2 regions of the Photorhabdus aballayi genome follow, and region 2 is predicted to be linked to the other one. Evidence: predicted binding sites of a transcription regulator. Region 2 holds the regulator's gene; the other holds the start of a gene.
The links. Region 2 encodes ArgR, which controls arginine synthesis, uptake and breakdown. Its sites were predicted from a motif close to ANTGAATAAAAATACANT; they were not measured.

Region 1: the regulator ArgR is predicted to act here: its motif matches at 3,222-3,239, upstream of argA (amino-acid N-acetyltransferase).

Annotation. Positions count from the first base shown of each region.
Region 1 covers NZ_JAPFCD010000010.1:59,964-67,827, forward strand. Annotated here, with positions in the region: gene mltA (murein transglycosylase A) at 1-1,062, opposite strand, end outside; tRNA gene OO184_RS07705 (tRNA-Met) at 1,286-1,362, shown strand; tRNA gene OO184_RS07710 (tRNA-Met) at 1,452-1,528, shown strand; tRNA gene OO184_RS07715 (tRNA-Met) at 1,558-1,634, shown strand; gene amiC (N-acetylmuramoyl-L-alanine amidase AmiC) at 1,762-3,006, opposite strand; gene argA (amino-acid N-acetyltransferase) at 3,252-4,586, shown strand; gene OO184_RS07730 (SPM autocatalytic domain-containing protein) at 4,924-7,864, opposite strand, start outside.
Region 2 covers NZ_JAPFCD010000005.1:87,094-94,957, forward strand. Annotated here, with positions in the region: gene dacB (serine-type D-Ala-D-Ala carboxypeptidase) at 1-718, shown strand, start outside; gene cgtA (Obg family GTPase CgtA) at 797-1,972, opposite strand; gene rpmA (50S ribosomal protein L27) at 2,100-2,357, opposite strand; gene rplU (50S ribosomal protein L21) at 2,377-2,685, opposite strand; gene ispB (octaprenyl diphosphate synthase) at 2,937-3,908, shown strand; gene OO184_RS04505 (DNA-binding protein) at 3,930-4,310, opposite strand; gene OO184_RS04510 (DNA-binding protein) at 4,387-4,734, opposite strand; gene OO184_RS04515 (helix-turn-helix domain-containing protein) at 4,920-5,186, shown strand; gene mdh (malate dehydrogenase) at 5,288-6,226, opposite strand; gene argR (transcriptional regulator ArgR) at 6,683-7,153, shown strand; gene mpl (UDP-N-acetylmuramate:L-alanyl-gamma-D-glutamyl-meso-diaminopimelate ligase) at 7,199-7,864, opposite strand, start outside.

The DNA.
Region 1 (7,864 bases), on a different contig from region 2:
TTTTAACACCCAAACCCGACCGTAATGGTTATAGAAACCTGCCGCTATACCCGCCGCCCCACCAATACCATGATAGATATCGAAATGATGGCCCTTTATTGCCCCACCGACATCCAACGCAACCATCAGGCGCATCTGGTACTGACCGGTAAATTTACCCTCCTTATCCAGCAGAGGTATCTCTGCCAACAGGGTTGTTCCTGGTGGAACAAGCATTTTATCAGCCGCTACAGAGGCTTTTGCAATTAAAGGAACGCCACTGGCGCCCCGTACCGGCGCATAGTTTTCAGGTTTAAAGAAAACAAATGATGGATTCTGCTCCAACAGCTCACGGACTTCTGCCTCACTGTGAGATTCTGTCCATTTACGAATCGCCAGTATAGAAATATCTTCCTGCGCAATTTCCCCGCGCTCAATCAGTAACTTGCCAATGCTCCGGTAAATATGCCCGTTTTTACCGGCATAACCCAAAAAAGTCAGTGGCTCACCATCACCAAAATCGACATAACCACTACCCTGTACCCCCATAATATAATTATCAATCAGTGAACGACTATAACCAATAATCAAATTGGGGCTAAGAGCGCCATTGTATATTTCAGTTCGGCTTGGTAAGCGATATTTACTCTTAGGCGGCATCCGGTACAGAGGATACTTAAACTCCCCCTGTTTAACACGGCGAGCTTGCAACACTGGCGTATAGTAGCCGGTAAATTGGACGTTACCGTAATTATCCACCCCTTCCATCTGATAAGCGCGTAAATTAAACAGATTCAACTTACTGGTTTCACCACCCGCTAACATCCAATTTTGAACGGCGTTAAAAGTTAAGCTATTACGATTATACAGACGAGGAGCAACCTGATTAATCAGGGCAATCTGCTCTGAAAAATCCTTTGCATTAACTGGCTTACCCTGCGCATTGGGTTGATTCACCAGCCGTAAATCCTGAGCGATATGACCATCTCTATATTGTTGGCCCTGTGCTGTTGGGCGAGAATGACATCCAACCAACAGTGAAATCACGGTTCCACACAGCAGATACTTACCCCAGTATTTCATTGTTGTTTTCTCTCTCTTACCAACATAGCCTGCGGCGAACAAAATACCAAACCAACAAAAATAATGAAACCTACCATAAAAAAATAACTTAACAAAACAACGACACAAACGAATAAAAAAACATCAACATGCAGAGTAACCCATCAAAAAAGTAACGAAACAAACAATTTTTAACAAAAAAACTTGCAACAGCTCTTATCCTGAGTATAGTGCCCGCATCGGACGCGGGGTGGAGCAGCTTGGTAGCTCGTCGGGCTCATAACCCGAAGGTCGTCGGTTCAAATCCGGCCCCCGCAACCAACACGATAAAATAGTTCAATATTTGCGAATGGAACCAATTCCGGCAGGCGTTAGTGATGCAGGAAAGCACGAGGTAGGTTCTAAACGGACGCGGGATGGAGCAGCTTGGTAGCTCGTCGGGCTCATAACCCGAAGGTCGTCGGTTCAAATCCGGCTCCCGCAACCAATTTTCGCTACTCAAAATATTAAAACGGACGCGGGGTGGAGCAGCTTGGTAGCTCGTCGGGCTCATAACCCGAAGGTCGTCGGTTCAAATCCGGCCCCCGCAACCAATTCTCTATGCGTTTCAGCGTAAAAATTCCAGAAGTGACTTCTAAATAATTTTTAGATAATTTTGTCGCCGTCGTATCTGTACTCAGTTTAATGATAATAGAGAGAGCAGATACGTGGCCTCAGAACTCAAATCGCCAAATTCCCCCCATTCTTGAAATAAGCTTTGATACCCGCAAAAATCGACTCTGCGATCTGCTGCTGGAAGCGCGCAGTTTTCAGTTTTCGCTCCTCCTCCAGATTACTAATAAACGCAGTCTCTACCAAAATCGAAGGAATATCCGGTGCTTTCAGTACCGCAAATCCAGCCTGATCTACCTGATTTTTATGAAGTTTATTCACTTTTCCCATGCGTTTGAGCACTTCATTGCCAAATTTAAGGCTGTCATTGATTGTCGCAGTTTGTAACAAATCAAACATCGTGTGATCCAGATACTTATCACCGCTTTTACTTACCCCGCCAATCTGATCAGCTTCATTCTGCGTCTGGGCTAGAAAACGTGCGGTATTACTGGTTGCACCTTTAGTCGAGAGTGCAAAAACCGAAGAACCACGGGCAACTCGGTTAGTAACGGCATCAGCATGAATAGAAACGAATAGATCAGCCCGCATCTTACGCGCTTTTGCCACCCGGACTTTTAGCGGGATAAACACATCTTCATTACGGGTCATATAAACTTTCATCCCCGGTTCACGCTGAATCAGCGTTTTCAATCGACGAGCAATTTGCAGAACAATATCTTTTTCGCGGGTCTTGTATTTGCCAATAGCACCAGGATCTTCCCCGCCATGCCCTGGATCAAGCATGATAACGATTGGCCTGTCTTTACCTGCCTTGCCTGACTTTGGTCTTTCCACTGGCAGATCTTCTGCCAAATGACCTTTATTGTACTCTTCGAGTAGAGCAAGTAATGGATCATCATCCGTATTCGTTCCTGTTACGGGATAAATATCCAACACCAGACGATGTTTAAATTTCGCCACTGGTTTCAACGTAAACATATGTGGACTGACCGATTGCTTAACTTCGAACACCAAGCGAACGGTTTTAGGATTAAACTGCCCCACCCTGACCAGTTTAAGGTAAGGGTCGCGGGATTGAATCTGCTCCCCCATCCCGCTTAGAGCATGATTGAGTTGTACACCGTCAAGATCAACCACAATTCTATTTGGATTTTTCAGCGCAAACTGGCGATATTTGAGTGGAATATTGGATTCAAGCGTTACACGGGTATAACTGGATGCCGGCCAAATACGTACTGCGATAATTTTTGCTGACGCTGCGTAACCCACCTGGCTAACACTAAGTAACCACATCGCTGCGGCTCCCTGCAACAAACGACGTCGTGACAGATTATGATCTGAATGACTCATCTACTTAATATTCCATTCATAAAATACAAACATTCAGGGTGACATTCACCAAATGAAACGATCAAATGAAAAACTTTAACCAATCAGCATTATGCTGTCATCAATAAACAGCATTTTATATTTTGCAAATTATTAACGTCTACAGGTACATGAAAATGTTTTTATCTGAATTGCCTCTTGCCATTTTTCCTCAAAAGGAATAAAAAAGCATAAATTACGAATAAAAATTCAATCGAGAGTCTGTTATGAAAGAACGCAGCACCGAATTAGTTGAAGGATTTCGTCATTCTGTTCCGTACATCAATGCACATCGTGGTAAAACCTTTGTTATTATGCTTGGTGGAGAGGCTATTGCTCATGAAAATTTCTCTAATATCATCAACGACATAGGATTACTGCATAGTTTAGGCATCCGCCTGGTGGTCGTCTATGGCGCCAGACCTCAAATTGAACAAAACCTTGCAGATCATCATTACAAACCGGTTTACCACAAACATACCCGTGTGACCGATAATAAAACATTAGAATTAGTCAAACAATCTGCTGGTTTGCTGCAACTGGATATCACCGCACGTCTTTCTATGAACCTGAATAATACACCGTTACAAGGCGCTAATATTAATGTCGTTAGCGGCAATTTTATAATTGCTCAACCGCTTGGTGTTGATGATGGTGTAGATTATTGCCACAGTGGAAAAATTCGCCGTATTGATGAGGACGCTATAAATCGTCAATTAGACAATGGCGCAATCGTACTAGTTGGCCCTGTTGCAGTTTCTGTCACTGGAGAGAGTTTTAATTTAGCATTTGAAGATGTTGCTACGCAGTTAGCTATCAAACTACAGGCTGAAAAACTAATTGGTTTCTGCTCTACTCAAGGTGTACAAGACAAAGACGGAAAAATCCTATCGGAAGTTTTTCTTAACCAAGCACCAGAACTGATTAAAGAGCTCGAAGTTAAAGGTGACTACTATTCAGGTACAATCCGTTTTTTACGGAGTGCGGTAAGAGCTTGCCGGAGTGGCGTTCGTCGCAGCCATTTATTGAGTTATCAGGCAGATGGTTCTCTACTGCAAGAATTATTCTCCCGTGATGGTATTGGCACCCAAATAGTCATGGAAAGCGCAGAACAAATACGCCGGGCTAATATCAATGATATTGGTGGTATTCTCGAACTTATTCGCCCGCTGGAACAACAAGGTATTCTGGTTCGCCGTTCAAGAGAACAACTTGAGAGAGAAATTGATAAATTCATCATTATCGAACGCGACAACCTGACTATCGCCTGTGCTGCGCTCTACCCTTACCCTGAGGAGAAAATTGGCGAAATGGCTTGTTTAGCCGTTCACCCTAAATATCGCAGCTCTTTAAGAGGTGAAGTACTATTGAATCGCATTGCAGAACACTCCAAACAGTTCGGACTGGAAAAACTGTTTGTCCTGACTACCCGCAGCATTCATTGGTTCCAGGAACGGGGTTTTGAGCCAGCAGAACTCTCAATGCTACCGATTCAGAAACAAGAGTTATACAACTATCAGCGCCGTTCTAAGATTCTTATGCTGAATTTGGAACCACAGTAATAAACGTACTCATGCCGAAAAAGCCGACTTTTGCGAAAAGAGTATGCTGAATATATCAGCCGTTTTGACTGGAAACTGGGACTTTGGACTTGTGCATATTATATGATTACCGCAGACGGCGCTCCGATTAAGAGACTAAAAATAGACATCAAGAAGCAAGAAAATCCAACGAAATAACAGCTCTTCGAGCTATTTGTTCTCCATCTCCCCCTAATGCTAAAAGCGCGTTTACTCACAATGAGCATTCAGGAGGGAGAATTCCGCAGGTTTTGTTAAACGACGCAATTCACCTATTTATGGAAGACCCGCGATAACCATCGCGGGTCTTGTTACCGAGTTAGTGCCAGTTAGCTGCCAGCACAGGTTGCAGCCGCTGTTGCTCGACATCGCCGAGCATTGTGGTCGCAGGCGCTGGTGGCGCGAAGGCAGCCATAGCCTGGACAAGATTTTCGACATTACTGTCCATCAATCGATGACCGTCACCCGCCATGATGCTACCTGGTCGTTCGGCGGGACTGGCATACCAATTATGCAGTGTTACCTCCTGCTTGCTGCCAATGACCGAAATTTGCAGATCCTGCCCTTCATGCTGGAACCACAGACGCTCAGGGCTGATATCCTTTCCAAACACCAACCGCCCCCTATTACCGCTAAATTCCAAATCGTTGTCCCCATGCCCGACTTCTACCGTCGACATATCACCACTGTCCACAATATGGTTATTACCCTCCCCGACTTTCACTTTCGACATAAAACCGCTGGTCACGATATGGTTATCACCATTCCCTACTTCTACTGTCGACAACTCACCGCTGGTCACAATATCGTTATTACCATCCCCTACTTCTACCGTCGACATATCACCGCTGGTCACAATATTGTTATTACCATCCCCTACTTTCACCCTCGCTGAAATTCTTGGGATGGTAATGCGATTATTACCATGCCCGACTGTTAGTCTGTCGACCTTGCCGGCAATGACATTGTTACCATTACCTAGAGTGATATCGGCAAAACGGCCCATCACATTCACCTTATTGTCACCGTTGCCGGCAACCACTTTGCCATTTCCAGCATCCACATTGTGGGTAATGATGTTGTTGCCATGTCCGACTGTTAGTCTGTCGATATTGCCAACAATGACGTTTTTACCGTTACCTAGCGTGACATCGGCAAAGCGGCCCACCACATTCACCTTATTATCACCGTTGCCGGCAACTATTTTGCTATCCATAGCTTCCACATTGTGGGTAATGCTATTATTACCATGCCCGACTGTTAGGTTGCCGACATTGCCGACAATGACATTGTTACCATCACCTAGAGTGATATCGGCAAAGCTGCCCATCACATTCACCTTATTGTCACCGTTGCCGGCAACTATTTCGCTATCCCTAGCTTCCACATTGATAGTCTTACTCTCGTCCCCCAACGTAACCTTAGCAAAGGGAATTTCGACCGTAATGGAATTAGGGTCAGTAGTCACCGGTGTAGGTTCCGCTGCTGGCTCAATTTTCGGAACGTTAAGCGTTGTGCGCGGCTCAACAGGAGGAGTGCTAGTCGGCTTCCGGTCAATCAGTGACATCCGATCAACATTCTGGTCAAAATGCGACCTCAGGTCGACAAAGCCAGTGCCAATTCTAATCGGCTCCAGCTTAACAGGGGTAACTTTAATCATATCCCGGTTAATAGGTGACATCCGGTCAACATTCTGGTCAAAATGCGACCTCAGGTCGACAAAGCCAGTGCTAATTCTAGTCGGCGTCAGCTTAACAGGGGTAACTTTAATCATATCCCGGTCAATATCAATAGGAGAAATTTTAGTCAGACTCCAGTCAATAAGGGGAATACTAACCGGCTCCCTTGGGGGAATACTAATCGGCTTCCGGTCGATAGGGGAAAGTGGTAAAGGCTTGTCAACACCAAGAGGGCCGACAATTGGTGTCAATGAGCTCGGTACAGTCACCGTCGGTTTATCGGGAGATTGCGTCACCACTGGCCCGACCGTTGGCACCAAATCCGGCGAAGGCTCCGCAAAGAGGAAGTCGGCCGCATCGACCTGCGAAATATCCAAGGTATCGAGATACAGCAACTTCACGTTTGAATCAGTACCGCTGGCCCCATTAAAGACAACTTCAACGCCATGAATTTGTGACAGGCCGTTGATCGTGCCACGATTACTCTTAGCAATGGTTAGTTGGCTGAAATCAGTGATTCCGGTTTGACGCAAATCAATTTTATCAATGCCGTGACGGAATCCACGTAATGCATTCTTATAGTCCTTGACGCCCGGTTGGGCTGCCACCACAAAAACATCTGACGCCGCACTGTCATGACTATAGATCGTTCCATTCAAGCTAAATTTCATCTGCCCCTGAGCGTCGCTAGTGAGCATGACGCCCTTGCCGCCGCCCTTAAGGATCACGGTTCCCAAGCCTTCTTGTGGCTGGAGCGTTGAGGCGTCGCTACTCGTGTAAGCTACTGGGGCAATAAAGGTGTTCTGGAACTTGAAGTTCGCCGCACCGATCCCGGCGAGTGTCTGATTTTTCAGGACAATACTCTGCCCCTTATCCAGATCGACCTTAACATCCGCCCCCTGTTGCGTCAGCAACAGATCGGCAAATGTTTTGCCACCAAATCCGACCAGATCGATGATTTCGCCACGAGCGGCCTCGAAGTTGCTGATGATATCGCTGCCTGCCTCACGGCGGTGAACCACAAAGAAGTCCTTACCCGCACCGCCTGCCAGTGTGTTGTTTCCACGCCCGCCATCAAGCAATGCATCCGCATTACCTGCCACCAGCGTATCGTTGCCATCGCCGGTGACGATGTTCTGAATACCCGACGGATTCTTTATCGTCAACGCTGTGCCGCCAATATTGGCAACGCCAGTCAGCAAGTTGACTGAGGTATCCCGCGAAACAGCCGCCGCATTGAGGGTATTACGCCCTCCCGCCACGCCATTGACCGCGTCATCCAACACCGCGCGGTTGGCCTGCCCGACCACCGATTGGATATATTCGTCGGTGTAAAAGTAAGTGTCATCCGGGGTGCTCTTGCTGCCGTACAAACGTAGCGACCAGGCATTTAATGTGACCGGCAGGCCGGAATTCGCATCGGTCACTTGGAGGGTCCAATTGCCAGCCGAGCGCTCGCCAAAATCATGAGTCGACATAAAGCTGTACTTGAACGTTCCCGACTGGCTACTACCCAGATCGCTCGCACTCGCGCCCGGCATGCCGTCTGGAACCTTACCCTGACGATTGAGCAATATGCTC
Region 2 (7,864 bases):
TGAACCGTTGCCACTGGCTTTCGCGATTCAAAATGGTCCTAGCTATGCAGGGGCAATTCTCAAAAATGAATTACAAATTGCAGGAATTGAAATCACAGGTAATCTCAAACGCCAAAGCTTACCAACTGAACCGGGAAAAATTCTGGCTCAAAATCAATCAGCACCATTACATGATCTGCTGAAAGTTATGTTAAAAAAATCTGACAATATGATTGCCGATACCGTATTTCGGACAATAGGCCGACAACACTTTGATATACCGGGAACCTGGCGTTCAGGCTCTGATGCGGTACGGCAAGTGTTAAAACAAAAAGCAGGTATCGATCTAGGAAATACCGTGATGGTGGATGGCTCAGGATTATCCCGCCATAATCTGATTACTCCTGCAACCATGATGGAAGTATTACAGTTTATCGCTCAACATGATCAAGAATTAGACTTTATTTCCATGCTGCCATTGGCGGGTCATGATGGCACATTAAGATACCGGGGAGGGCTGGATGAAGCAGGAGTTAACGGAAAAGTTTCGGCTAAAACCGGTGCCCTGCAAGGAGTTTATAATCTGGCTGGCTTTATAACCACTGCTAGCGGCCAACAAGTTGCTTTCGTGCAGTTTATTTCTGCTTACGCCGTACCGCCAAAAGAGCATCGCAACCGTCGAGCTCCTTTGATTCGATTTGAAAGCAGACTATACAAAGATTTATATCAATATAACTGATAAAATTGGCGCCATTTCAAATATGGCGCCCTTAACTATGATGAGAAAGTAAAAGAATCAGATGAGAAAATGAAAGAATCAGCGTTTATAAATAACCTCAACACCTTCATCGTCATCTTCGTCCCAATCGTCATCCCAGTCATCGTCTATTTCCGAAACCTGTTCCAATTGTTTTTTATGGTAGTCATCCCACATAAATTCAACTTTCTCAGGGTGAGCTTCACCTTCTGTTATGCTCATATTACGAGGCTGAGTTTTCATAAACTCCATAATATCCCAGCAAAGCGCTTTAACGCCCAGACGATTTATCGCTGAGATCATATAAAAGTCGCCTTCCCAACCCAATTCATCAGCAATAGCTTGGGCACGCTGTCTAGCTTCCTCTGGCTCCAACAAATCAACTTTATTGAATACCAACCAACGCGGTTTTTCTGCCAATTTTTCACTGTATTGCTGTAGCTCGTTGGCAATAATCCGGGCATTTTCAACAGGATCTGATTCATCAACAGGGCAAATATCAATTAAGTGCAGTAATACCCGGCAACGTTCCAAATGTTTCAAGAAACGAATACCCAAGCCAGCGCCGTCGGAAGCACCTTCAATGAGCCCTGGAATATCAGCCACAACGAAACTTTGTTCGTTATCCATCCTTACTACACCCAAGCTTGGTACCAGAGTGGTAAATGGATAATCTGCAACTTTCGGTTTAGCAGCAGAAACAGCACGGATAAATGTGGATTTGCCCGCATTTGGCATTCCTAGCATACCAACATCGGCCAACAGCATCAGCTCCAGCATCAATTCACGGGTTTCACCTGAGGTCCCCATCGTTCTTTGACGAGGAGCCCGGTTAACAGAAGATTTAAAGCGGGTATTGCCAAGCCCGTGGAATCCACCTTTCGCTACCATTAAGCGCTGTTCATGACGAATCATATCGCCTAGAACCTCACCGGTTGCCGCATCACAGACACGGGTCCCAACAGGGACTTTAATCGTGATATCCTGACCACGCTTGCCTGTACAATCACGGCTTTGACCATTTTGCCCACGTTCTGCCCGAAAGGATTTTTCAAAACGATAGTCAATCAGTGTATTGAGATTTTCATCTGCTAGCAGATAGACATCTCCACCATCTCCACCATCTCCACCGTCTGGCCCACCTTTCGGAATATATTTTTCACGACGGAAGCTGACACAACCATTGCCACCATCCCCCGCAACAACCAGTATTCTGGCTTCATCTACAAATTTCATATTTTTCTCCGTATGATAGCCATTACAGTGCTGGACGGCCGTTGTTACCCAGAGATGGCGTATTTTAGAATATAAAAAGCCCCGCAACACATGCAGGGCTTCTGATTCGGTTTATAACTCGAAAAACTTATTCAGCTTCGATGCTGATAAATTTGCGGTTTTTCGGGCCTTTAACTTCGAATTTAACTTTCCCGTCAGCTAATGCGAACAGGGTGTGATCGCGACCACAACCAACGTTATTGCCAGCGTGGAATTTAGTGCCACGTTGACGAACAATGATGCTGCCTGCTAATACAGACTCGCCACCAAAACGTTTTACACCCAGACGTTTGCTTTCAGAATCGCGGCCATTACGAGTTGAGCCGCCAGCCTTTTTGTGTGCCATTAATCTGCTCTCCTAAATCTTAAGCGATGCCAGTGATTTTAACATCGGTGAACCACTGACGGTGGCCTTGCTGCTTACGGCTGTGTTTACGACGACGAAACTTAACGATTTTAATTTTCTCGCCACGACCGTGGGCAACCACTTCAGCTTTGATTTTAATGCCTTCAACGACAGGAGCGCCGATTTTGATGTCATCACCATTAGCGACCATCAGAACCTGGTCAAACTCAACAGTTTCACCCGTTGCGATGTCCAGCTTTTCCAGGCGAATTGTTTGACCTTCGCTGACTCGGTGTTGTTTACCACCACTTTGGAAAACCGCGTACATATAAACTCCGCTTTCCGCACGCCCCCTTAAATATCATTCCAGAGCGCGCTATAAATATTCATAATAGGGCGCGAATTCTACGCAAAAAAGCCTAAGAAGACAAGTGCAGAATTAGAGCAGATGATAAAAAAACATAGTTGCTGAATTGTCATTTATTTAGACTGTTTTTCGAGTACAATCAAGACACAGCAATAACTATTTTAATGTTAATATGAACACAGCTCTGCATTAAAACCCATAGCCGAAAAAATATGAATTTAGAATCTATTATCAAGCTAACCGCTGATGATATGGCAGCGGTAAATGAAACCATTCTTAGTCAGTTGAATTCTGACGTTACGCTTATTAATCAGTTGGGCTACTACATAATCAGTGGCGGTGGAAAACGCCTCCGGCCAATCATTGCCATCCTAGCTAGCAGAGCATTGGGTTATCAGGGTGATAAGCATATTACTGTTGCTGCATTGATTGAATTTATCCACACAGCGACTCTGTTACATGATGACGTCGTGGATGAATCAGACATGCGACGTGGCAAAGCAACTGCCAATGCCATGTTTGGTAATGCAGCAAGCGTACTAGTTGGTGATTTTATATACACCCGCTCTTTCCAGATGATGACAGCTCTTAACTCCATGCGAGTTCTTAAGTTGATGTCAGAGGCAACCAATGTTATCGCTGAAGGCGAAGTTTTACAGTTGATGAACTGCAATGATCCAAATATTTCTGAAGATGATTATATGCGGGTGATTTACAGTAAAACAGCCCGATTGTTTGAAGTCGCCGCCCACTCTTCCGCAATTCTTTCTAACGCCACCCCAGAGCAAGAAACAGCTTTGCAAAATTACGGATGTTATTTAGGCACTGCATTCCAGTTAATAGATGACTTACTCGATTATGATGCCGATAGCGATACATTAGGCAAAAATACTGGAGATGATCTTAACGAAGGTAAACCGACATTGCCTTTGCTGCACGCTATGAATCATGGTACTCCAGAACAATCAGTACTTATTCGTGAAGCAATTGAAAAAGGTAATGGCCGCCATTTACTCGAAACCGTGCTGGCAACCATGAAACAATGCGGCTCACTGGAATATACCCGTAAACGAGCAGAGGAAGAAGCAGATAAAGCAATAGCTGCTTTGCAGGCGCTGGAAAACTCCCCATACAAGCAAGCACTCGTGGGGTTAGCCCATATTGCCGTACAACGCCTTTCTTAATCGATAGAACAAAACCTGGGGTTAATCTGACTCCAGGTTTTTCTCTGCGTCTTCAACACCTACATCAATATAACCAATAAGTTTTGCCAGCCCCTCTCGAAGGATAAATTTCACAATTTTTTCCCGCTCAACTTTAGTTAATTGATAGTAAGCCTCAATCCAAATTAAGAATGGGTCTTGCCGTTTGTTTGCATAATCAATAGTGCTTTCCCCTACAGATAGCACATTAAGTACATCCTCAGGCAAACTATTTATATGATATTCAAGAGCCTTGCCCTGAACACCCCGTTTACGTCTATATTCCCATCCTTCCCGCCTTGCCATCAGATTTATTCCCTGTGGCGAAGAAGGAAGTCCGGCAATACCAACCAGCTCTTTAGCTGAGTACCATTCTTTTTTCATACTTTTCTTCTCACTTTGCACCGGGATAATGAAGAAGAATCCAAGTTAGTTGGCATTTTTAATTTCCAAAAGTGGGTTAAATAACAGAAATTTTTTCTAAAAAACTTCTGATACCATCCCGTAAGATCATGGCTGTCACAGCCTGTTTCTCAGATTCTGATAACTGATGGAAAGCTCCAACCCAAATCGATAAAGGATCTTGTTTCTGCACCTGATACTCAGAAGATGATTCATGAAGCTCCAATGCTGCAATGGTCGTTTCCGGGAAACAGGAGTAGTGATACTCGACTGCTTTACCTTGCACACCTTGTCTTTTCTGACGTAACCACTCCTCGCGTTTTGCTCTGGCATTAACTCCTTGTGGTGATCCAGGTAACTCACCCACGCCGATTAACTCCTTGGCCGAATACCACTCTTTTTTCATCACGTTTCTCTATTTTTGTTACCAAGTTCAAAAAAGAAGCCTTTAAGAAAAAATTTGGAAATATTTTTAGAAAAATAATGCTATTTTATTTCTCAATAACAGGTTTAAGTTCGTTATTGCTCTCATGCGTACCTGTTATTTATACCACTAAGATAGCATCAAATTTAATAAAAAAAGGATTAAAAATGATTTCAAGGAAATCTGATTGGCATCCTGCCGATATAATTGCAGCTTTACGCAAGCGGGGAACAACCTTAGCTGAAGTATCACGCAGAGCAGGGCTTAGCTCATCGACCCTAGCTAATGCGCTATCTCGCCCGTGGCCAAAGGGGGAATGGATAATTGCGAATTATCTGGAAATACACCCTTCAGAAATTTGGCCAAGTCGTTATTTTGATCCAAATACTGGAGAGTTATTAGAAAGGAAAGTACGCGAACAAACAAATAATTAGCTAACGAATTATATTAGTTGAATAAAAACCGCCGGTAATTCTCTATACCAGCGGTTTTATTATTTCATAGATATATATTTTTTACTTATAAAATATATTAATTAGTTATTAATAAATTTTTCGCCTAATTCTATATCTTTTCTCAATACATCCAGCATGCCTTCCAGTGCTGCCTGTTCAAAATCACTCAATTGACCAATGTCCAAACGCTCTTCTACACCATTTTTACCCAAACGAATCGGCTGAGCGAAGAAGCGAGCATATTCGCCATCACCTTCAACATAAGCACATTCCACAACATCACTTTCGCCTTGTAAGCCGCGGACTAGAGAGAGGCCCAGACGAGCCGCAGCTTGCCCCATAGACAAAGTTGCAGACCCTCCACCCGCTTTAGCTTCTACCACTTCAGTACCGGCATTCTGGATACGTTTAGTCAAGGAAACCAGCTCTTCATCAGTAAAGCTCACACCAGGGACCTGAGACAACAGAGGTAAGATTGTCACACCAGAATGACCACCGATAACGGGTACTTCGATTTCCTGTGGTTTTTTACCTTTCAATTCAGCAACAAAAGTATTAGAGCGAATAACATCCAGGGTCGTGACGCCAAACAGGCGATTTTTGTCATATACACCCGCTTTTTCCAGCACTTCGGCTGCAATAGCTACAGTTGTGTTGACTGGGTTAGTAATAATCCCAATCAGTGCTTTCGGACAAGTTTTAGCCACTTGTTCTACCAGGTTACGAACGATCCCCGCATTAACATTAAACAGATCTGAACGATCCATACCTGGTTTACGGGCAACCCCGGCAGAAATCAATACAACATCTGCTCCTTCTAATGCGGGAGTTGCATCTTCACCAGCAAAACCTTTAATTTTCACTTCCGTTGGAATGTGGCTCAGATCAACAGCCACCCCAGGCGTCACCGGAGCGATATCATATAAAGAGAGTTCTGAACCTGAAGGAAGCTGGGTTTTTAGTAGAAGAGCAAGAGCCTGACCAATACCACCGGCTGCACCGAGAACTGCAACTTTCATCCTGATACTCCTTAAATCGTTTATACTTTAAAATGCTGTAAATTCATCTGGTTAAGAACCATAGATTACTACGTTTTTGAAAACAATCTGTTAACAGCCAAATTGTGGACTTACGCTCTAATAGTGGGACGCAAAAGTCGCCGTATTCTAGGCAAAATGCTTATCTGTTAATGAGATAATGGACACTATTTTGAGAATTTCTCTACGATTTCACGAAATAATAGGCTAAATACCTTACACCCAACAACAACGCCAAACAACATCATTTGATTAACAATATATTTACCTGATAACCCATTAAAAAAAGCAAATTTTCATATTCATGTTTTATGAATTTCTATATAACATAAGACCAATTTTTCATGGTTCAAATTGGCTATAAAATCATTATTATTGCATAAAAATTCATTTATATGCATAATGGCAAGCTTCATAGCTGATTGAATATGGTGAAATATGCGTACTCCCTCTAAACAGGAAGATTTAGTAAAAGCTTTCAAGGCGTTATTGAAAGAAGAAAAATTTAGCTCTCAAGGTGAAATTGTCACTGCTTTACTGGAAGAAGGTTTTGAGAACATTAACCAATCCAAAGTTTCCAGAATGCTCACTAAATTTGGTGCTGTTCGCACCCGTAATGCCAAAATGGAGATGGTCTACTGTCTACCTGCTGAACTTGGCGTCCCAACAGCCACTAGCCCACTAAAAAACTTGGTACTGGACGTTGATCACAACCATTCAATTGTTGTCATTCGCACAAGTCCCGGTGCTGCACAGCTTATTGCCCGTCTGCTAGATTCTCTTGGTAAAGCAGAAGGTATACTTGGCAGTATCGCTGGTGATGACACCATTTTTACCACACCGGCTAGAGGTTTTACGGCAGAACAGCTACGTGAAGCAATTCTTGGGTTATTCGAACAAGAACTTTAAATGAACGCGCCAACAATGGCGCGATTCATTTTCCCGCAGTTATTTTCAGGATCGACAAGCTTTTTTATTCAGTGCAAATAGCAATTTTTCATGAATACCACCAAACCCACCATTACTCATAACCAGAATATGATCACCCTGTTGTGCCTTATCAACAATCATATTTACCAGTGAATCGATATCAGCACTCCAGTAAGCAGGCTGAACACAGCGATCTGCAATTTCTGATACATGCCATTTAATATTAGCTGGCTGAAATAAGAACACTTCGTCAGCACGTCCTAATGCTGGCGCGATCTCATTCTTACTGATACCCATTCTCATGGTATTTGAACGTGGTTCCAACACAGTAATAATACGCGCAGTTCCACCAACCTTGCTACGCAGAGCTTCTAAAGTTGCCAGCATTGCTGTCGGGTGATGAGCAAAATCATCATAAACGGTGATGCCATTCTCCTCACCACGTAACTCAAGGCGACGACGCGCATTAATAAATCCGCTTAGAGCACAGCAGGCATCGGCTGGCTGGACACCAACATGATGCGCAGCGGCAATTGCAATCAGCCCATTGCGCATATTATGTTCACCCACCAGCGACCAGTTCACCTCTCCAACAACTTTACCATCATACAACACCTGATAATTACGGCTGTCTGTACTGATCTTTTTTGCCTGCCAGTTACCGGTTTCACCTACTAGCTCCAATTCACT